4 regions of the Brevibacillus sp. TJ4 genome follow, and region 4 is predicted to be linked to each of the others. Evidence: riboswitches for the same ligand, from Rfam matches in the RefSeq annotation. Region 4 holds a riboswitch; each other region holds the start of a gene.
The links. Region 4 has a riboswitch for cobalamin ahead of cobO (cob(I)yrinic acid a,c-diamide adenosyltransferase). Riboswitches for the same ligand answer to the same signal wherever they lie in the genome.

Region 1: it holds a riboswitch for cobalamin, as region 4 does, so the genes downstream of both, ACAF76_RS13905 (ABC transporter substrate-binding protein) here and cobO (cob(I)yrinic acid a,c-diamide adenosyltransferase) in region 4, are expected to answer to the same signal.
Region 2: it holds a riboswitch for cobalamin, as region 4 does, so the genes downstream of both, nrdI (class Ib ribonucleoside-diphosphate reductase assembly flavoprotein NrdI) here and cobO (cob(I)yrinic acid a,c-diamide adenosyltransferase) in region 4, are expected to answer to the same signal.
Region 3: it holds a riboswitch for cobalamin, as region 4 does, so the genes downstream of both, ACAF76_RS06490 (ABC transporter substrate-binding protein) here and cobO (cob(I)yrinic acid a,c-diamide adenosyltransferase) in region 4, are expected to answer to the same signal.

Annotation. Positions count from the first base shown of each region.
Region 1 covers NZ_CP185865.1:2,820,612-2,825,226, forward strand. The annotation lists gene ACAF76_RS13900 (FecCD family ABC transporter permease) at 1-626, opposite strand, end outside; gene ACAF76_RS13905 (ABC transporter substrate-binding protein) at 653-1,648, opposite strand; cobalamin riboswitch at 1,866-2,069, opposite strand; gene ACAF76_RS13910 (M24 family metallopeptidase) at 2,096-3,187, opposite strand; gene ACAF76_RS13915 (ABC transporter permease) at 3,360-4,259, opposite strand; gene ACAF76_RS13920 (ABC transporter permease) at 4,273-4,615, opposite strand, start outside.
Region 2 covers NZ_CP185865.1:2,037,376-2,041,990, forward strand. The annotation lists gene katA (catalase KatA) at 94-1,551, shown strand; cobalamin riboswitch at 2,023-2,222, shown strand; gene nrdI (class Ib ribonucleoside-diphosphate reductase assembly flavoprotein NrdI) at 2,390-2,755, shown strand; gene nrdE (class 1b ribonucleoside-diphosphate reductase subunit alpha) at 2,742-4,615, shown strand, end outside.
Region 3 covers NZ_CP185865.1:1,363,172-1,367,786, forward strand. The annotation lists gene ACAF76_RS06480 (manganese-dependent inorganic pyrophosphatase) at 1-793, shown strand, start outside; gene ACAF76_RS06485 (MBL fold metallo-hydrolase) at 901-1,875, shown strand; cobalamin riboswitch at 1,965-2,153, shown strand; gene ACAF76_RS06490 (ABC transporter substrate-binding protein) at 2,292-3,281, shown strand; gene ACAF76_RS06495 (FecCD family ABC transporter permease) at 3,282-4,328, shown strand; gene ACAF76_RS06500 (ABC transporter ATP-binding protein) at 4,325-4,615, shown strand, end outside.
Region 4 covers NZ_CP185865.1:3,372,604-3,377,218, reverse strand. The annotation lists gene ACAF76_RS16500 (ABC transporter substrate-binding protein) at 1-1,505, opposite strand, end outside; gene ACAF76_RS16495 (M15 family metallopeptidase) at 1,608-2,315, opposite strand; cobalamin riboswitch at 2,509-2,728, shown strand; gene cobO (cob(I)yrinic acid a,c-diamide adenosyltransferase) at 2,898-3,446, shown strand; gene cobD (threonine-phosphate decarboxylase CobD) at 3,446-4,555, shown strand; gene cobS (adenosylcobinamide-GDP ribazoletransferase) at 4,561-4,615, shown strand, end outside.

The DNA.
Region 1 (4,615 bases), 550 kb from region 4:
AGGTAGTCCCATTTTGCACCCGCCAGGCTGCCGCTCATCCAAAACAGCACGGAGCGTATGCCCTGCTCATTCGGTGCCGAAAAGATGATCAGACTGGTGATCGCAGACAAAATGGCAGAAATCGCGATTCCCGACATCAGCAGGCGGGTCGTCGAGTTGTGCCCGCCCAGCCTAGACAGAAAAAAGACGAGCAGGATCGACAGCAGCGCTCCTCCAAACGCGCCCAGTGACAAGGCGAGCTGGCCAAACCATTGGAATGCTCCGAATAAAATAACGAGTGTTGCACCTACCGAGGCCCCCGAGGAAACTCCGAGAATATACGGATCTGCCAGCGAGTTGCGGACCAGCGCCTGGATGGCCACTCCGACAATCGAGAGGCTCGCTCCGACGATCGCCCCCAGCAGCACGCGGGGAAAACGGATGTCCCAGATGATCGTCTGCTGCGCACTCGTCCAATCTACCGGGATCTGATTGCCGACAAGCGGCACTTTTGACAAGGCAATTTTCCAAACGGTCGCCGCTTCTACCTTGACCGACCCGAGCGTAACCGCCATGGTGACGGACACGAGAAGAGATGCGAGCAGTACGAGCAGCAACCAAGACATCTTGATTCGACGCAGATTCATTTCTCCACTCCCATCCCTGTCGCTTCCTACTGCTGGAATCGTTCCGGATAAAATCCTTCCGCCAGCATTTTCAGCGCGATCGGAGCGCGGACCCCTTCAGCAGCGGCAGACAAAGGCAGTACGATCAGCCGTTGATTGGCGATTGCCGGAACCTCGGCCAGCTCTCTTTTGGCAAGCAGAAACTCGCGCTTTTGTTCCACGCTCGTATTCCCGTAATCGACGACGACGATTACATCCGGCTTGCGATCGACGACTTCCTCCCAGCTTACCGCCGGCCATCCCTTCTCGATGTCGTCAAAGATGTTTTTGCCTCCCGCCAGCTCGATCAGGTGCGTCATGTAGTTGTTGCTTGCTGCTGTCTTCGGCTTGTCTTCCCCGCTGTCGTAGACAAAAACAGTAAGCGGCTTGTCCACCGATTCGATTTTGCTGACTGTATCGTCCATTTCTGCTTTCATCTGGGCGATCAACTCCTCCGCCCTGTCGTCAATACGGAAGATGCGTCCGATGTTTCGGATGTCGGCAAACACATCGTCCATCGTCGGTCCGGTCATGTTGGAGGACATGTGCAAATACGGCTTGATCCCCATTTGCTCCAGTTCCTCCATCGTCCCTACCCCCTGGTCGCCAAAGCCGCTTTTCCACCCTGCGTAGACAAAATCCGGTTCCGCTGCCATCAGCACTTCCTTGTTCGGATATTTGTCGGAGAGCACCGGGATCTTCGCGTAGGCTTCCTCCCATTGCGGCAAGATCGCGTCGTCGAGGTAGGCCGTACCGACCATCTTGTCTTCCAGCCCGAGCGCGAGCATCACCTCTGTCACGTGCTGGTTCAAGGTTACCGCTCGCTGCGGAGCCTGTGGATAGGCAATCGTCATTCCGTTCGTCTCAATCGTCACCGGTTCGCCCGCGGCTGGCTGCGACGGCTGCGGCTGCACCTCTTTCGAACATGCTGCAAGCGTCAATGCGAAAGCGATCGTTCCCAGCAACAAGAAAGCATTTTTTGTACGTTGTATGTTTATAAACATCTTCACGAATGAATCTCCTCCCCATGCTATGTAGCCTGTTGGGCATACAGCCCCGTTTCACGTCCTGTTTTTGCATCACCTCCCTTTCTGCCAAACAAAAAACACCTTCCCGTTGACGAACGGGAAGGTGTCTATGCGTACATACAGCCAGGCCAGGACAGGCATTTCCTGGTACACGACGGTCAGCTTTCTACACCACCCCATCCTCGTGGGTTGATTGTGCAAAGGCTTCATGGCAGGTCTCCTGGCTCGGATTCCTCGCACCCTGCTCCCTTCCCATTCCTTCTTGCGACGGAACAGTGGTTTGCAACAGGGTACTCCTCCTTACAGTGGCGGGACCGCGCCGGCTTTTCACCGGACTTCCCTTTTAAGCTGCTGAACGATGTCGCGTCCATACAGCACCATGAAACACATGTATGCAATTGTTTTTCGTCTGATTGTGGTTCTTTAGCCGATGACGGTCAATTCTTTCGGGAAGCTCGTCAGAACCTCCACGCCGTCCTCGGTTACCAGGACGTTGTCTTCAATGCGCACACCGGCGACGCCAGGTACGTAAACGCCCGGTTCGATGGTGAAAACCATTCCGGGGCGCAGTTCGTCCTTGTTTTCGCCATGGATCGAAGGGTACTCATGGACGTCCATGCCCAGGCCGTGTCCAAGCCGATGCATGAAGTATGGACCGTACCCTTTTTCTGTAATCAGGTCGCGCGCTGTCTTGTCCAGATGGCCAAAAGAGACCCCGGGACGAACCGCTGCGATAGCCGCCTTGTTGGCAGCCAGCACGGTTTCGTAGATGTCCCGCAACTTGTCGTTGACCTCGCCGACCGCAAACGTGCGGGTAATGTCCGAGACATAGCCGTCCGCTTCCACGCCTGCATCGAACAGGAGCAGTTCTCCTTGGCGAATTTGCCTGCTACCGGGATGTCCGTGCGGCAGCGCAGAGTTTTCTCCGGACAGGACCATGGTTGAAAAAGAAGGGCCTTCCGCACCCAGCCGCTTCATCTGGTATTCCAGTTCGGCGACGATCTCTTTTTCCATAACGCCCGGCTGGACTTTTTTCACCGTTTCCCTGATCGCACCCTCAATCAGACGAATGGCATGCTTGATTCGGGCGATTTCGTCCGCCGTCTTGATCATGCGCATCTCGCGCAGCGGCCGATCGACGTCCACATACTGTGAAGCTGCGACGACTGCGCTCAAGGCTTCGAAGCGCTCGACTGTCATATGGCCTTTTTCCAGCCCGAGCTTTTTCACGCCGCCCGGCAGTGCCTGCTTCAAAATATCAAACGGATTTTGCACATCCGTATGGGTAACGATCTGTTTGACGATAGACGCATTCATGGCGGCATCGCGATCCAGCGCGGGAACGATCAAGGTAGGCTCCCCGACAGCAGGTATGACCAGTCCCATAAAACGCTCGTGCGGATCAGAATAAAAGCCTGTCAAATAGTAGACATGCTTGGGGGAAGTAATCAGTACCGCATCCAGCTCTTGCTGTTGCAGAAATGTGAGAAGGTTTGCAATCCGCTCTTGTGACATGCTGCTTCACCATTCTTTCACCAAGTAGTTTATAGCGAGGATACCATTTTCTGCGAAAAAATAGAAGAAGTATCGGCAAAAAGACTCAAGGAAGAGGGGCTCCGCATGCAAAGATTTTTCGCTGCGCGTACTGAAAGGAAAAAGGGAGACGCGTTTTGTCCCCCCTTCTCTTCTAGTTTTTCATGCGCGGGTCCAGCGCGTCACGCAAGCCATCACCGATCAGGTTGAAGCCGAGAACCGTCAGCATGATCGAAAGCCCGGGAAAAATCACTGTCCACGGTGCTTTCTGGATATACTGGCGGGAGTCGGAGAGCATCTTGCCCCACTCCGGCTCCGGAGCTTGGGCCCCAAGCCCGAGGAAACCGAGTGCTGCCGCTTCGATAATCGCTGTGGCAATGCCCAAGGTTCCCGTGACAATGATCGGGGCCATGCTGTTGGGGAGGATGTGCTGCAGCAAAATGCGCGAATCCTTCATCCCGATCGCCCGTGCGGCCGTAACGAACTCCTCTTCCTTCAGGCTCAGTACGCGGGAACGGACGAGTCGCCCGAAGGTGGGTATATTGACAATCGCAATCGCCAGCAAGGCATTTTGCAAGGAAGGCCCGAGAATTGCCACGATCGCGATCGCCAGCAAAATGCTGGGAAAAGCAAGCATGATGTCAAACAGCCGGGAGATGACGATATCCACCCATTTCCCGTAGTAGCCTGCCAAAAGTCCGAGAACCGTCCCGGCGATGACCGAGCCGATTACGGCGAAAGTGCCGACCCACAGGGAAATGCGCGCCCCGTAAATGACGCGGCTCAACACGTCACGACCGTTGTAGTCGGTGCCAAACCAATGTTCAGCGGATGGCGGCTGGTTTTTTTTCAGCAAGTCGTAATCTTCGCTGTAGTGATACGGTGCCAAAACCGGTGCCAGAACCGCAACGACGATAAAAAACAGGATGATCCCCATTCCGACCAGCGCCAGTTTGTTTTTGCGCAATGTCCCCCATGCTTCCCGCCACGGAGAGATGACCTGGTCGTCCGCCTGCTTCAACGGCACGTTGTTTTGTACTTGTATGTCTGCCATGTACCCATCCTCCTCAGCGGTATTTGATCCGTGGATCGAGATATGCATACAGGAGATCGACGACGAGGTTGATCAGCACAAAGATGGTGGCAATGACCAGAATTCCCGATTGAATGACCGGATAATCGCGGTTGCCGATCGCCGTATAGATGTAACGCCCTACTCCCGGCCAGCCAAAAATGGTCTCCGTCAGTACGGCTCCGCCGAGCAACAGCCCTGTCTGCAAGCCGATTACGGTCAGGACGGGAATCATCGCGTTTTTCAACGCATGCTTGTACACGACGCCAAATTGCGCCATGCCCTTCGCCCGTGCCGTGCGGATATAGTCGGAACGCATCACTTCCAGCATGCTGGAA
Region 2 (4,615 bases), 1.3 Mb from region 4:
TAAAAATAATTATAAAAAAGTATTGATTTTCGAATGATAAATGTTATCATTTAACTTATAAAGCAAGCCCATTTCGTTAATGAGGTGATGAAAATGACTACAAACAAAAATCTGACTACTAGCTGGGGAGCACCGGTAGGAGATAATCAGAATTCGATCACGGCTGGTTCGCGTGGACCGACATTGATCCAAGATGTCCATCTACTCGAAAAATTGGCTCACTTCAACAGAGAGCGTGTTCCTGAGCGTGTCGTTCACGCAAAAGGTGCCGGGGCACACGGTTACTTCGAAGTGACAAACGACATGTCCAAATACACAAAAGCAAAACTCTTTAACGACGTGGGCAAACGCACGCCGATGTTCATCCGCTTCTCGACGGTGGCTGGCGAGCTCGGTTCTGCCGATACCGTTCGCGACCCGCGCGGTTTTGCCGTCAAGTTTTATACCGAGGAAGGAAACTACGACATCGTCGGAAACAACACGCCGATCTTCTTCATTCGCGATGCGATCAAATTCCCTGATTTTATCCATACGCAAAAAAGAGATCCGCGTACCCACCTGAAAAACCCGACCGCGGTATGGGATTTCTGGTCCTTGTCTCCTGAATCGCTGCATCAGGTTACCTATCTGATGGGGGATCGCGGTATTCCGGCAACGCTGCGCCATATGAACGGCTACGGCAGCCATACCTTTAAATGGGTAAACGAAGACGGTCAGGCTGTTTGGGTGAAATACCACTTTATTTCCGACCAGGGCGTCAAAAACATGTCCAACGAGGTAGCTGCCAAGCTGGCCGGAGAAAACCCGGACTACCACACAGAGGACTTGTTCAATGCAATTGAAAAAGGCGACTATCCGTCCTGGACGCTGTATGTGCAAATCATGCCGCTTGAGGATGCCAATACGTACCGCTTCGATCCGTTCGACGTGACAAAAGTATGGTCCCATAAAGACTATCCGTTGATCGAAGTAGGAAGAATGGTGCTGAACAAAAATCCGGAAAATTACTTCGCCGAGGTAGAGCAAGCGACATTCTCTCCTGGAAACATGGTTCCGGGTGTCGAGCCATCTCCGGACAAAATGCTGCAAGGACGTCTGTTCGCATACGCAGATGCACATCGCTACCGCGTAGGTGTAAACCACAACCAACTGCCGATCAACCGTCCGAAAGTCGAAGTAAACAACTACCAACGCGACGGCTTTATGGCGACTGGCAACAACGGCGGCGGCTCCGTCTACTACGAGCCAAACAGCTTTGACGGACCGAAAGAATCTGCCCATGCCAAAGTAACGCCGTTTGAAGTATCCGGGGTTGCGGCACAAGTAGCCTACGACCACGATGACCACTATACGCAAGCTGGCGATCTGTACCGCCTGATGACCGAAGACGAGCGTACGCGCCTGGTAAACAACATCGTCGCATCCATGAAGGCCGTGGAAAAAGAAGAAATCAAGATTCGCCAAATCCAGCACTTCTACAAAGCTGACCCTGAATACGGAGCACGCGTCGCAGAAGGACTGGGTCTGACCGTAGGCCACGAGACGAAGTAAGCGTAACAACCCGATTCTCGTTCCATTCTCCATCTATTCTCAATTCACCATATCGTGTAAATAAAATGTCAGAGAGGGAGCATTGCGGGACGATTCCGTCGTCTTCTGCAATGCCCCTCCTTCTTCTCCATCCATTTGACGAAGAGAGGTGTACAGATATGAAGCCCACAACGAAAACCTGCCCGAAATGCGGCACGCAAATTCGCTCGCTCAAACACAGCACGATGTGCGCATGTGGAATGAAACTCAAAACACTCAAAGCGATCCACTGATTCCGGACAGCCCTATGGTGCATGTCCGGTTTTTTTTGCATTTTCTCTTAGGCATACAGGTCCCGCGCAAGGCATGCGAAGGCCATTTTCCTGCCAGCCTCCTTTCTCTTGCACCCCGAATCTTGCACCCCCCTCGACACTCGAAGCGATTTTCCTGCTTGACGAATACGAGATATAGATGGTATTTTGAGTAAACCAACTACATATTGTGCGTGTAGGTGTCTTGCCAAGCCAACTTTTGGCAGACTTAATAGGGAAGCTCGGTGAAAATCCGGCGCGGTCCCGCCACTGTAAGCAGAGAGTACACGCTTGTTGCATGCCACTGGTCGATGGACCGGGAAGGTGAAGCGAGTACGATGATCTGCAAGCCAGGAGACCTGCCTATACGTGAACACGATGGTACCTACGGGAGATAGGGAAGTGTTGAAGACGCTCTGCTTCGCAGTACATGTGACAGACCATGGATGGGTTTCGTACGCGTATTCGACTTTCTAGCCTGAGTCGAGTGCGCGTTTTTCTATGAAAATAGTATTGATAGAGAAAAGGAGCGTAAGAAGTAGAGAGCCATGTTGATCGCATACGATTCACGAACCGGAAATGTGCAGCGATTTGTACGCAAGCTGGGGTCTGCCTATCGCAGTGTGCAGATTCAGCCGGACTTGCAACTGGACGAGCCGTTTTTGCTCATTACATACACGACCGGGTTTGGCCAGGTCCCGGAAAAAGTAGATGCTTTTTTGGCACAGAACCACGCGCTGCTGCGGGGGGTTTCGGCTAGCGGCAACCGCAACTGGGGCGCCAACTTCGCCCGCAGTGCAGACATGATTTCGCACCGCTACCAGGTGCCAGTGCTATGCAAGTTCGAACTGTCCGGCACCGGACGCGACATAGAACAATTTCAAAAAGAGGTGGCAGCAATTGCGGCATATTGAATTGAACAACGAACTGATGCAGCGTGGAGCAGACGGATTTTTTCAACTGGAAAAGGACAGGGAAGCCGTCGAGGTATTCATGGAGGAAGTGCGGGCCAAGACGATGCCGTTTTCGGATTGGAAAGAGCGGCTGGACTACCTGATTGCCAACGACTACTACGAAAACGTGTACGAGCACTACACAGAGGAGCAGGTAGAGGCGATCGTCAAGCTGGTGTATGAGATTCCGTTTCAGTTTGCATCCTACATGGCGATCTCCAAATTTTACAAAGACTACGCCATGAAGACGAACGACAAGGCGTATTATCTGGAGCAGTACCCGGACCGCGTAGCGATCGTGGCGCTGTCGCTCGGCCAGGGAGACTTCGAGCGGGCCAAGCGCCTCGCTGTCTCGATGATGGAACAGCGTCTGCAGCCGGCCACCCCTACGTTTTTGAACGCAGGAAAAAGCCGCCGCGGAGAAATGGTCTCCTGCTTCCTGCTGGAAATGGACGATTCGCTCAACTCGATCAACTACGTGCTGGGCACATGCATGCAGCTCTCCAAAATCGGCGGCGGTGTGGCGATCAACCTCTCCAAGCTGCGTGGACGCGGAGAGCCAATCAAAGGGGTAGAGGGTGCGGCAAAAGGCATCATGCCGGTGCTCAAGCTGTTGGAAGACGCGTTTTCCTACGCCGACCAGATGGGGCAGCGAAAAGGTTCGGGTGCAGCCTACTACAACATTTTCGGCTGGGACGTGAACGAGTTTCTCGATTGCAAAAAGATCAATGCAGATGAAAAAGCGCGCATCAAGACGCTGTCCATCGGCCTGATCGTACCGAATGTCTTTTACAAGCTCGCGGAGGAAGACAAGCCGCTGACCGTGTTCGCCCCATACTCCGTCTACCGCGAATACGGCGTGCACCTCGACGACATGGATCTGGACGAGATGTACGACGAGCTGCTGGCCAACGAGAGAGTGAAGAAAAAGGTCGTGATGAGTGCGCGTGACATGCTGACCAAGATCGCGATGATCCAGATGGAGTCGGGCTACCCGTACATTATGAACAAGAGCAACGCCAACCGCAATCACGCCCTGAAGGATCTCGGCACGGTGAAGATGTCCAACCTATGCACGGAAATCTTCCAGTTGCAAGAGACTTCCACGATCGCCAACTACGGCCAGCCGGACACGATCCGTCGCGACATCAGCTGCAATCTCGCTTCCCTCAACATCGCCAATGTGATGGAGCACAAGAAGATTCGCGAATCCGTACACGAAGGCATCGAAGCGGTGACGGCAGTCAGCGACATGACAGAGATCGAGAATGCGCCGGGCGTGCAAAAGGCAAATCGCGAGCTCCATTCGGTCGGATTGGGCGCGATGAACCTCAACGGCTTTTTGGCGAAAAACCGGATCGCCTACGAGAGCGAGGAAGCGAAAGATTTCGCCCGCACCTTCTTTATGATGATGAATTTCTACTCGCTGGAAAAAAGCATGCAGATCGCGCGGGAGCGGGGAACGACGTTTGCCGGTTTCGAAAAATCGGAGTACGCCAAAGGTACATACTTTCACAAATACCTGGAAAATGAGTACCTCCCGCGTACGGAGAAGGGGAAAGCGCTGTTTGCGGGCATTGCGATCCCGACAAAGGAAGACTGGGCCGCACTGAAAGAGCAGGTACAGAAGCATGGCCTGTACCACGCCTACCGACTGGCGATTGCTCCTACGCAAAGCATTTCCTATATCCAAAACGCGACTTCCAGCGTGATGCCGATCGTCGAGCATATCGAGACGCGAACGTACGCCAATTCGACGACGTACTACCCGATGCCGTACTTGACGCCGGAAAACTACTTTACGTACAAGTCGGCCTACCA
Region 3 (4,615 bases), 2.0 Mb from region 4:
GTTTGTCCTCGATTACTTCCAGGTACAGGCGCCTCGCCAGGTGGAGACTGTCGCAAACGAAGTCAAAGAAGTGATCCTCGTCGACCACAATGAGCGTCAGCAGAGCGCGTCTGACATCGAGCAGGTGCAGGTAGTGGAAGTCATCGACCACCACCGCGTAGCCAACTTCGAGACAGCCAATCCGCTCTACTTCCGCGCGGAGCCAGTGGGCTGCACGACGACGATCCTGAACAAGCTGTACAAGGAAAACGGAGTTGAGGTACCGAAGCAAATCGCCGGTCTGATGCTGTCTGCGATCATTTCCGACACGCTGCTGCTGAAATCGCCTACCTGCACCGAGCAGGACGTGAAAGCAGCGCATGAGCTTGCTGCTATCGCAGGCGTCGAGCTGGAAACGTACGGCTTGTCCATGCTGAAAGCGGGTGCTGACCTGAGCGACAAAACGATTGCGCAGTTGATCTCGCTGGACGCCAAGGAATTCCAGATGGGCAACGCCAAAGTCGAGATCGCCCAAGTCAACGCAGTCGACGTCAACGATGTGCTGGCTCGCCAGGATGAGCTGGAAGCGGCTTTGTCTGCGATTATCGCAGAAAAAGGGCTCGATCTGTTCGTCTTCGTCGTCACCGACATCCTGAACAACGACTCCTACGCGGTTGCCCTGGGCAGTGCGGCACACGCTGTGGAAAAAGCCTACAACGTCAAACTGGAGGGCAACAAAGCGCTGCTCAAAGGTGTCGTCTCCCGCAAAAAGCAAATCGTCCCGGTCTTGACCGAAACTTTTCAATCGCTGTAAGCAAACGACAATGACAACAGGAAGCTGCCGTACGTGAGGATACGGCAGCTTTTTTCCAACGTAAATACGCGTGTTTCCGCGAAAACGCTGGACAAGGAGGAAGGAATGTGGAAGAGAAAGTAGCTGGCAAAGAACCAATCGATCTGGGAAAGCGCGTCTGGCTCATCGACGGCTATGACAGTGGACTGCCTGAACGAACGGGGATTTATGTCATTGAAGAAGAGGAGCTGACGCTCGTCGAGACAGGACCTAGCCCGTCTGTTCCCTACATACGAGCCGGCCTGGAGCGGCTCGGCTACACGCTGGAGCAAGTGAAGTACATCATTCTCACCCATATTCACCTGGATCACGCAGGAGGAGCAGGTCTGCTGCTCGCGGACTGCCCGAATGCAACCATCGTCGCGCATCCCAAGGCAGTACGCCACCTCGTCGATCCGACGCGCCTGATCGCAGGGGCACAGGCGGTCTACGGGGCGTTGTTCGATTCCTTGTTTGCTCCGATCGTTGCCGTGCCGCAGGAGCGGATTGTTGCCAAGCATGACGGCGAAACCTTGCAGATTGGTCCTGCCTGCACACTTCAGTTTTTGGATACGCCGGGACATGCCAACCACCATTTCAGCATCTACGATCCGGTGAGCAACGGCATGTTTACGGGGGATACAGCGGGTGTGTACTACTGCCAGTTGGCGCGCGAAGGCGTTCCGTTTTTCCTCCCGTCCACGTCACCCAATCAGTTTGATCCGGACAAGATGCGAAGCGCGATTGCCCGCTACCGCGAGATGAAGCTCGATCGGCTGTACTTCGGCCATTTCGGCATGAGCGAGCAGGTCGAAGAAGCGTATCGCCAGGTGCTCCGCTGGCTGCCGATCTTCGTCGAGGAAGGCGAAAAGGCGTACGCCGCCGGACGCGGATACGAGCAGCTGCGCGACAGCCTGTTCGCGCGCGTGAAAGATGAGCTGCGGCAGCAGGGCGTCGACGAGGAGCACGAGCTGTTTTCCTATATCCGCATCGATGCGGAAGTCAGCGCCATGGGTCTGCTCGATTATATGCAGAAACGAGAAGCGGCAAACGCACAAGCATAAGCTGCGAACTTTCGCTTGTTCTTTTTTTCCCGCAACAATGCTATGATGGTTGTATTCTGCAAAAACGATCAGCAATGCCAACCAACATCATAGTGGTACAGTCGACAGGTGCCTCGTTGCCAGACGAGGTGAAAAGGGAAGCCGGTGCAAATCCGGCGCGGTCCCGCCACTGTAAAACGGGTAGCGCTTTCGCAAACCACTGTTTCCAAGCTGAAACGGGAAGGGGAGGGCGTCTGACACCCGCAAGCCAGGAGACCTGCCTGTCGAATATCGCGCGTTCCTTCGCGGAAAGGAGCGGCCGAATCAGGATGCCTGAAAAGCCGACCCTTTGTATGTCCATTTTGGATTCAAAGGGTTTTTCTTTTGTGCGAACGCAACCACAATGAGCAAAAAGGCAAGGGAAGGAAGAATGTACGATGAAAAGGCTTCGCAAATGGTTCATACCCGCGCTGGTGATCCTGTATTTGACAGGCTGCAGCGGCACGAGTCAGGTAACCACCCCTCAGCCTGAGACGAATCAGGGCACCCAGCAAGCGGCGGAATCTGCCGGAGAGACAGAACGCAAGACCGTCTACCCGCTGACGATCACCGATGCGACGGGCAACGAAATTACGTTTGAAAAGGCCCCTGAGCGGATCGTTTCGACGTCGCCTGCCGAAACCGAGATTTTGTTTGCCCTGGGATTGGGAGAGAATGTAGTCGGTGTTTCCGATTACGACGATTATCCTGCGGAGGCGCTGGCCAAACCAAAGGTGGGCGGCGTTACTTCGCCGAATGAAGAAGCGATTCTGGAGCAAAGCCCGGATTTGGTGATCGGCGGCATCTCCATGGAGCGACCGGTTGCGCAGAAGCTGCAATCGCTCGGCTTGCCGGTATACATTACCCATCCCTCCAGCCTGGATGAAATTATGCAAAACATTTTGACTGTCGGCATCATCACCGACCGCCAGCAGCAAGCAGAAGACGTGGTAGCGCAGATGAAAGCCGACATCAAACGGGTGTCGGATGCGCTTCAGGACATACAAGCAGACGATCAAAAGAAAGTGTACATCGAATTCGCGCCCGGCTGGACAGTAGGCAAAGGCGAGTACATGGACGAGCTGATCGCCTTGGCAAAAGGGATCAACATCGCCGGCGACACCGAGGGCTGGAATCAGATCAGCGAGGAAAAGGTGCTTCTGGAAGACCCGGATGTCATCCTTTACGCGGACGGAGTGACGGATATGACGACAGGCAAGAGCCTGGATGAGATCATCCTGAACCGCAGCGGCTGGGACAAAATCACGGCGATCCAGCAAAGTCAGGTATTCGGACTGGACCAGAACATCCTCTCACGTCCGGGTCCACGCATTACACAAGGGTTGATCGAAGTGGCAAAAGCGGTTTACCCGGATCGGGTGAAGTAAATGAAACGCAGGCTCTTGGCATGGATGGGAGTAGGCGGTATCATCCTGCTGTTTTCCACCATCGCCAGCATTTCCATGGGATCGGCCAATCTGCCGCTGTCGCAGGTGTGGATGATCATCCTCCATCAGATTCCGTTTGTTGGCGATTGGGTCCCGGTCACATGGGCGGATTCGGCGGAGCAGATCGTTATGAAGGTGCGTTTTCCTCGCGTGATTCTGGCGATTTTGGTCGGTGCTTGCCTGGCGCTGGCGGGAGCCGGCTTTCAGGGAGTTCTGCGCAATCCGCTGGCTGATCCGTATACGATGGGTGTCGCCTCGGGCGCTGCAGTAGGAGCGGCTTTTTTGATTTTATTCGGGCTTCAGTTCGCTTTTTTCGGCGAGTGGGGGATTCCGATCGTCGCCTTCGTCACGGGCTGCTGCAGCTTGTGGATCGTGCTTGGCCTGGCGAGAACCGAAGGAGTCCTTCATACCGAGCGTCTGATTTTGTCTGGCGTAGTGGTGCAGGCGTTTTTGGGCTCTTTCGTCTCGCTTATGGTCTCTTTGTCCGACAAGGTCGTCAATGAGATCGTCTTCTGGCTGATGGGCAGCCTCTCGTTTCGCGGCTGGTCGTATTCGTACGTACTGGTCCCCTATTTGCTGGTCGGCTTTCTCATCCTCGTCTCCTACGCTCGTTCGCTCAACCTGTTCGCCTTGGGAGAGCGGCAGGCAGCCCATATGGGGGTACAGGTTGACCGGACGAAGCTGATCGTCCTGCTCGTCTCTACGCTTTTGACAGCGGCGGCCGTCTCGATCGCGGGGATCGTCGGCTTCGTCGGACTGGTCGTGCCGCATCTGGTGCGACTGCTCGTCGGACCTGACTATCGGATTTTGCTGCCGGTGGCCACGGTTATGGGAGGAGTGTACGTCTTGTGGGCGGATACGCTGGCCCGTATGCTGCTCAGTCCAACCGAGCTTCCGCTGGGTGTCATTACCGCTTTTCTGGGGGCGCCGTTCTTTGCCTACCTGCTGAAACGAAACAAACGGAACAGGGAGTGGATCGGACGATGATCCGGGTAGACCAACTGGGCAAACGATACATGCACAAAACCGTGCTGCAGGCTGTGACATTTCACGTCGACAAGGGCGAGTTTTTTGGCGTCATCGGTCCGAATGGAAGCGGCAAGTCGACGCTTGTGCAGATCATGTCCGGCCTGATCCGGGGTGATGAGGGCACGGTGGCGATCGACGGGAAAAACATCGAGCGCTATTCGCGCAAGGAGCTGGCGCGCATCCTGGCTGTTCTCGAACAGGAGACGTTGCCGCCGGTCGGTTTTCAGGTGCGTGAAGTGCTGGAA
Region 4 (4,615 bases):
TAAGGAGCTTCGTCGATGACGATTTTTTGCGCTTCCTGGTACAGCTTTTCGCGCTCAGCCTGGTCGTTGACCGCGGCTGCCTGGCGCACCAGCTCGTCCACTCTGTCATTTTTGTAGAAGGCGCGGTTGCCGGCCAAGCCGAAGTTGTTGGAATCAAACCAGTAGTTCATAAACATGTACGGGTCGCCGAAGTCGGGGCTCCATACACCCATGGCCAGGTCGAATTCGCCGGTGTCGATCATTTCCCGCGAAGTCGCGTAGGCGATCTTGTTCAGCTCCAGCGTGACGCCGATGTCGGAGAAGAACGATTGCAGCGCGAGGGCTTCGGTCTCCCACCATGCCCGGTTGTCCGAATAGAGCAGGTTGATTTTCAGGTCTTGTACGCCTGCTTCGGCGAGCAGTGCTTTTGCCTTTTCCACGTCGCGGCTGTATTGGAAGGCAGATTCGTCATGCCCCCACAGTCCTTTCGGGATCGGGCCGCGCATCTGTGTGGCGAAGCCTTCCTGTACAGACTCGGTCAGAGCCGGATAGTCGATGGCGTAGCTGAGTGCCTGACGCACGCGTTTGTCTTGCAGAGCTGGATGCCCTTTGGATGTGTTGACGTAGATGTAGTCGACGAAGAGGCTTGGGAACTGGAGCACTTCTACATTGGGCATTTCTTTGACAGCCTTGATCTGTTCGCTCGGAATTCCTTCGGCGATGTCGATCTCGCCCTGCTCGAGCTGCAGACGCTGTGAAGTGGCATCAGGGACGATGCGGAAAAAGACGGTTTGAAGGGTTGGTTTGACAGGGGAGTGCGGGTTCGTGGTGAGCTTGATGTATTCCCCTTTTCTCCATTCAGAGAGTTGGTAGGGACCGCTGCCCATGGTGTTGTTTGCGAGGTAGTTTTGGCCGTGGTCGCCGTTTTGCTCATGCTCCATTACTTTCGGATTGACGATGCTGCCGTAGTTGGCCGCCAGGGTAGAAAGGAATGGAGGGAAGTTCTGGGACAGTTCAAACGTGACAGTGGTAGGCGAGTCTACGCGAACTTCCTTGATGACATTGTACACGTCGGATGGGCCTTGCTTGATTGCCAGTGTGCGATCAAAGGTGAATTTGACGGCTTCTGCAGTGACAGGTGTGCCGTCGGAAAACATGTTGCCCTCCTCCAGCGTGAACGTCCAGGTCAGGCCGTCATCGCTGACTGTCCATTCCTTGGCCAGTCCTGGCTTTACTTCGGTCGATGCGCCATCGTACTCGACCAGTCGCTGGTAGGCGTGATAGGTGATTTTCCATGCGCCGTTGTCAAAGGTGACAGCCGGGTCGAGCGTGCCCTGGTCGGCGTTGATCGCGACGAACAGCGTATCAGATGGCGTGGCCGAGGCGGCCGGTGGCTGTTCCGTAGCGGTCTGCGGAGTTTCGCTTTGTGACTGATTTGCAGGCGTACTGTTGCCGCATGCTGCTGCCGTGAGTGAGAGGACAAGCAGCAGGCTGGTGAAAAGTGATTTCCTGCGCTTCACGTACATCTACCCCCATGTGAAATATATTTAATTATTTTTTAATATATTGCAATGATTCGGACTATTCAACTGTTTTTTCTGAAAACTAGCAAAATTCTCGTAAGGTTGTTATTGCGGTTGGGGAGAAAGCGACAAAATCCCGCCGTAAATTGCTTCCTGTCCGGTCTTGCGCGCCCAGACCCGCGTTCCGTACTCGTAGTGCCACCACTCTCTCGGATAATTGACAAACCCTGCTTCCGCCATCAAGTGGTAGAGCATCCGCCGGTTCTCGCGGACGGTTTGCACGTGTTCGGATGTTTCCGTCAGTTCTTCGAAATAGCGGGTTGCCGCCAGGTCGCTGAAATCGTCAAACGGCGTGCCCATGTCCAGCCAGCCTTCTGGTCCGGCAATCGTCAGGTCGACGGCACCTCCGGAGAGATGGGGAGACGGCTTGATGATGTCGGTTGTCGGCTTGGCCACAAATTTGCCCAGTTCAGCCGTCAGTTGTTCGCCTTCCTCCCAGCCTTGGGCGAGCAGCGTCTGGCGGAAGCGATCGTATATCGACGCCTGCACGATGTGAGAACGCCAGCCGTCCAGCACGACCAGCCTGTATTCCGAAGGCAGCTTTTCCGCGACAGTGACCAGCCGGCGGGCAACACCTTCCCGCAGGTAAATTTCCGGTTGGGCGCCCTCATAGCCCTGGTGGTAGTAAGCGGCGTATACGGTTAATTTGGGGGTAAGCGCGGAGAGCGGGATCAGCGGTTCGCCGCACTCTTGCCGAACGGGCGGAATTTCATTCGTTTCTCCCGGCAAGTTCGGGATTGGTGGAAATGACAAAGCGTTCACCTGCCTAGATGGTTTTGCCAATTATGGTAACGGAAATGCTGATTCTAGTAAACTACAATTTTTTTCATATCCTGCAAAAAAAGAATGCGCTTTCAAAAAGCCGCGTAACAGTTGGACATTCAGCTTTTGCTTGAATCCCGACCAGTATTTGCTATTATTAAAGCAAGTATCAGTCGTAAACTGCATATACGTTTTGCAAACAGGTCCCTGTCTAGGCGCATGTGCTTCCAAGCGGCCAGACAGGGTTAAAAGGGAAGTTTGGTGAAAAGCCAACGCGGTCCCGCCACTGTAAGAGAGGAGCTTTTCTTCGCGGCGTATGCCATCCACTGCCCACATGCGGGCGGGAAGGAGAAGAGAGGCGTCGATCCTCGATCCAGGAGACCTGCCTGTTTTTGTGTAGCACTGATTTCCTTCGGGTCAAAGGAAAAGGTGAGGATTGCGGCTTTGGGCTATCCACGCTTTGTTTTCCTTGTCATGCAGGGAGGACAAGGCGTTTTTCTTTTTGTTCTGGCATAATGGCCGGCTTTTTGCGCGACGGCAATGACGGGACGGACATGTCGGGAGGGGTATCGAGTGGACAAACAGGCAAGCAAACGGGGACTTCTCCTGGTGTACACGGGAGATGGAAAAGGAAAGACGACCGCAGCTCTCGGGCTGGCGGTACGGGCGACGGGACGCGGCAAAAAGGTGCTGATGATCCAGTTTATCAAGTCGCCGGAGCGCACGTACGGGGAAAAAATCATGTTTGACAAAATCGGCATCGAAATCGTGCAAAAAGGCGTCGGCTTCACCTGGACGAAGACGCCCGAAGAGCATCGGGCAGCGCTGGCAGAGGCATGGCAGTTCGCCAAGCAGCGAATTCTTGGCGGAGCGTACGACGTCATCATCCTCGACGAGTTGAACAACGCCTTGGCGATCGACAGGTTCCCCATCGATGATGTGCTGCCGCTCGCCGATGTACTGGAGACATTGAAAAAAAGACCGGAGCACATGCACGTCGTCGTCACGGGACGCGGTGCCCGGGAAGAGCTGGTCGAGCTGGCTGATCTGGTGACGGAGATGAAGCCGGTCAAGCACTACTACGACGAAGGGATACCGGCTGTGTTGGGGGTAGAGTTTTGATGGAGGTGCTGGAAAAATTCGGGCACGGCGGAGATTTGCTGACGGCGAAAGAGCGATACGGGATCGGGCCGGATGCGTTTCTCGACTACAGCGCCAACATCAACCCGCTAGGACCGCCAGAGCGCGTGATCGAGGTATTGCAGGACCAGTTTTTGCAAGTGGTGCGCTATCCGGACCCTGCCCATCGCGCCTTTCGCCATGCCTTGTCCGAGCGCTTGCAACTGCCTGCGGAGTGGCTGCTGCCGACCAATGGCGCTGCCGAAGCGATGGCGCTCGCCATTCTCGCCTGCGAGCCGAAGACAGTCGGCCTGGTCTACCCTTGTTTTTCCGAATACGCGCAATTGTCCCGTCAGTTCGGGGCGAAGCTGCACGGCATATACGGTCGTGAAGAAAACGGCTACAAGCCGGACGCGCAGGAGCTGTACGCACTGTGCCGACAGGCTGACATGGTGTTTGTCGGCTCGCCGAACAATCCGACGGGTCTTTGCTACACGCCCGACGAACTGGTCAGGCTCGCGGAATGGTCCGAAGAGACGGGCACCTGGCTGGTCGTAGACGAGGCGTTTCTCGATTTTCTGGAAGAAGAGAAGCAGTTCTCGCTTGCAGCAACGCTGGCACGCTACCCCCGTGTCATCCTGATCCGCTCGATGACAAAAATGTACGCGATCCCCGGACTGCGCCTGGGCTATGCCATCGCGTTGCCGGAGGTGGTCGAGCGCATGCGGGAAAAGCAAGTGACTTGGAGCGTCAACGCGCTTGCGCTGCTCGCCGGGGAGCATTGCCTGCGCGAAGTGGCGTACGAGCAGAAGACGCGGGCGCTGATCGCGAAAGAACGCGCATACCTCATCTCTGCCCTGTCCAGTCTGCCGGACTGGCAGGTGTGGCCGGGAGAAGCCAATTTTTTGCTCGTTCGCACACCGGCGTGGACAGACGCGCATGGGCTGCAGGACGCACTCGGCAAAAGCGGCGTGCTGATTCGAAGCTGCGCGATGTACCCGGGACTTGATTCTCGCCATGTACGCATAGCCGTGCGCAGGCGGGAGGACAATGAACGGCTGATCGCACGGCTTCGCGAGTTCTGTGGTGCACACGGGAAAGGGGGCGAGTAAGCGGCATGAACGCGTTTTTTCACGCCCTTACCTTTTTTACTCGCATTCCTGTCCCTTGGC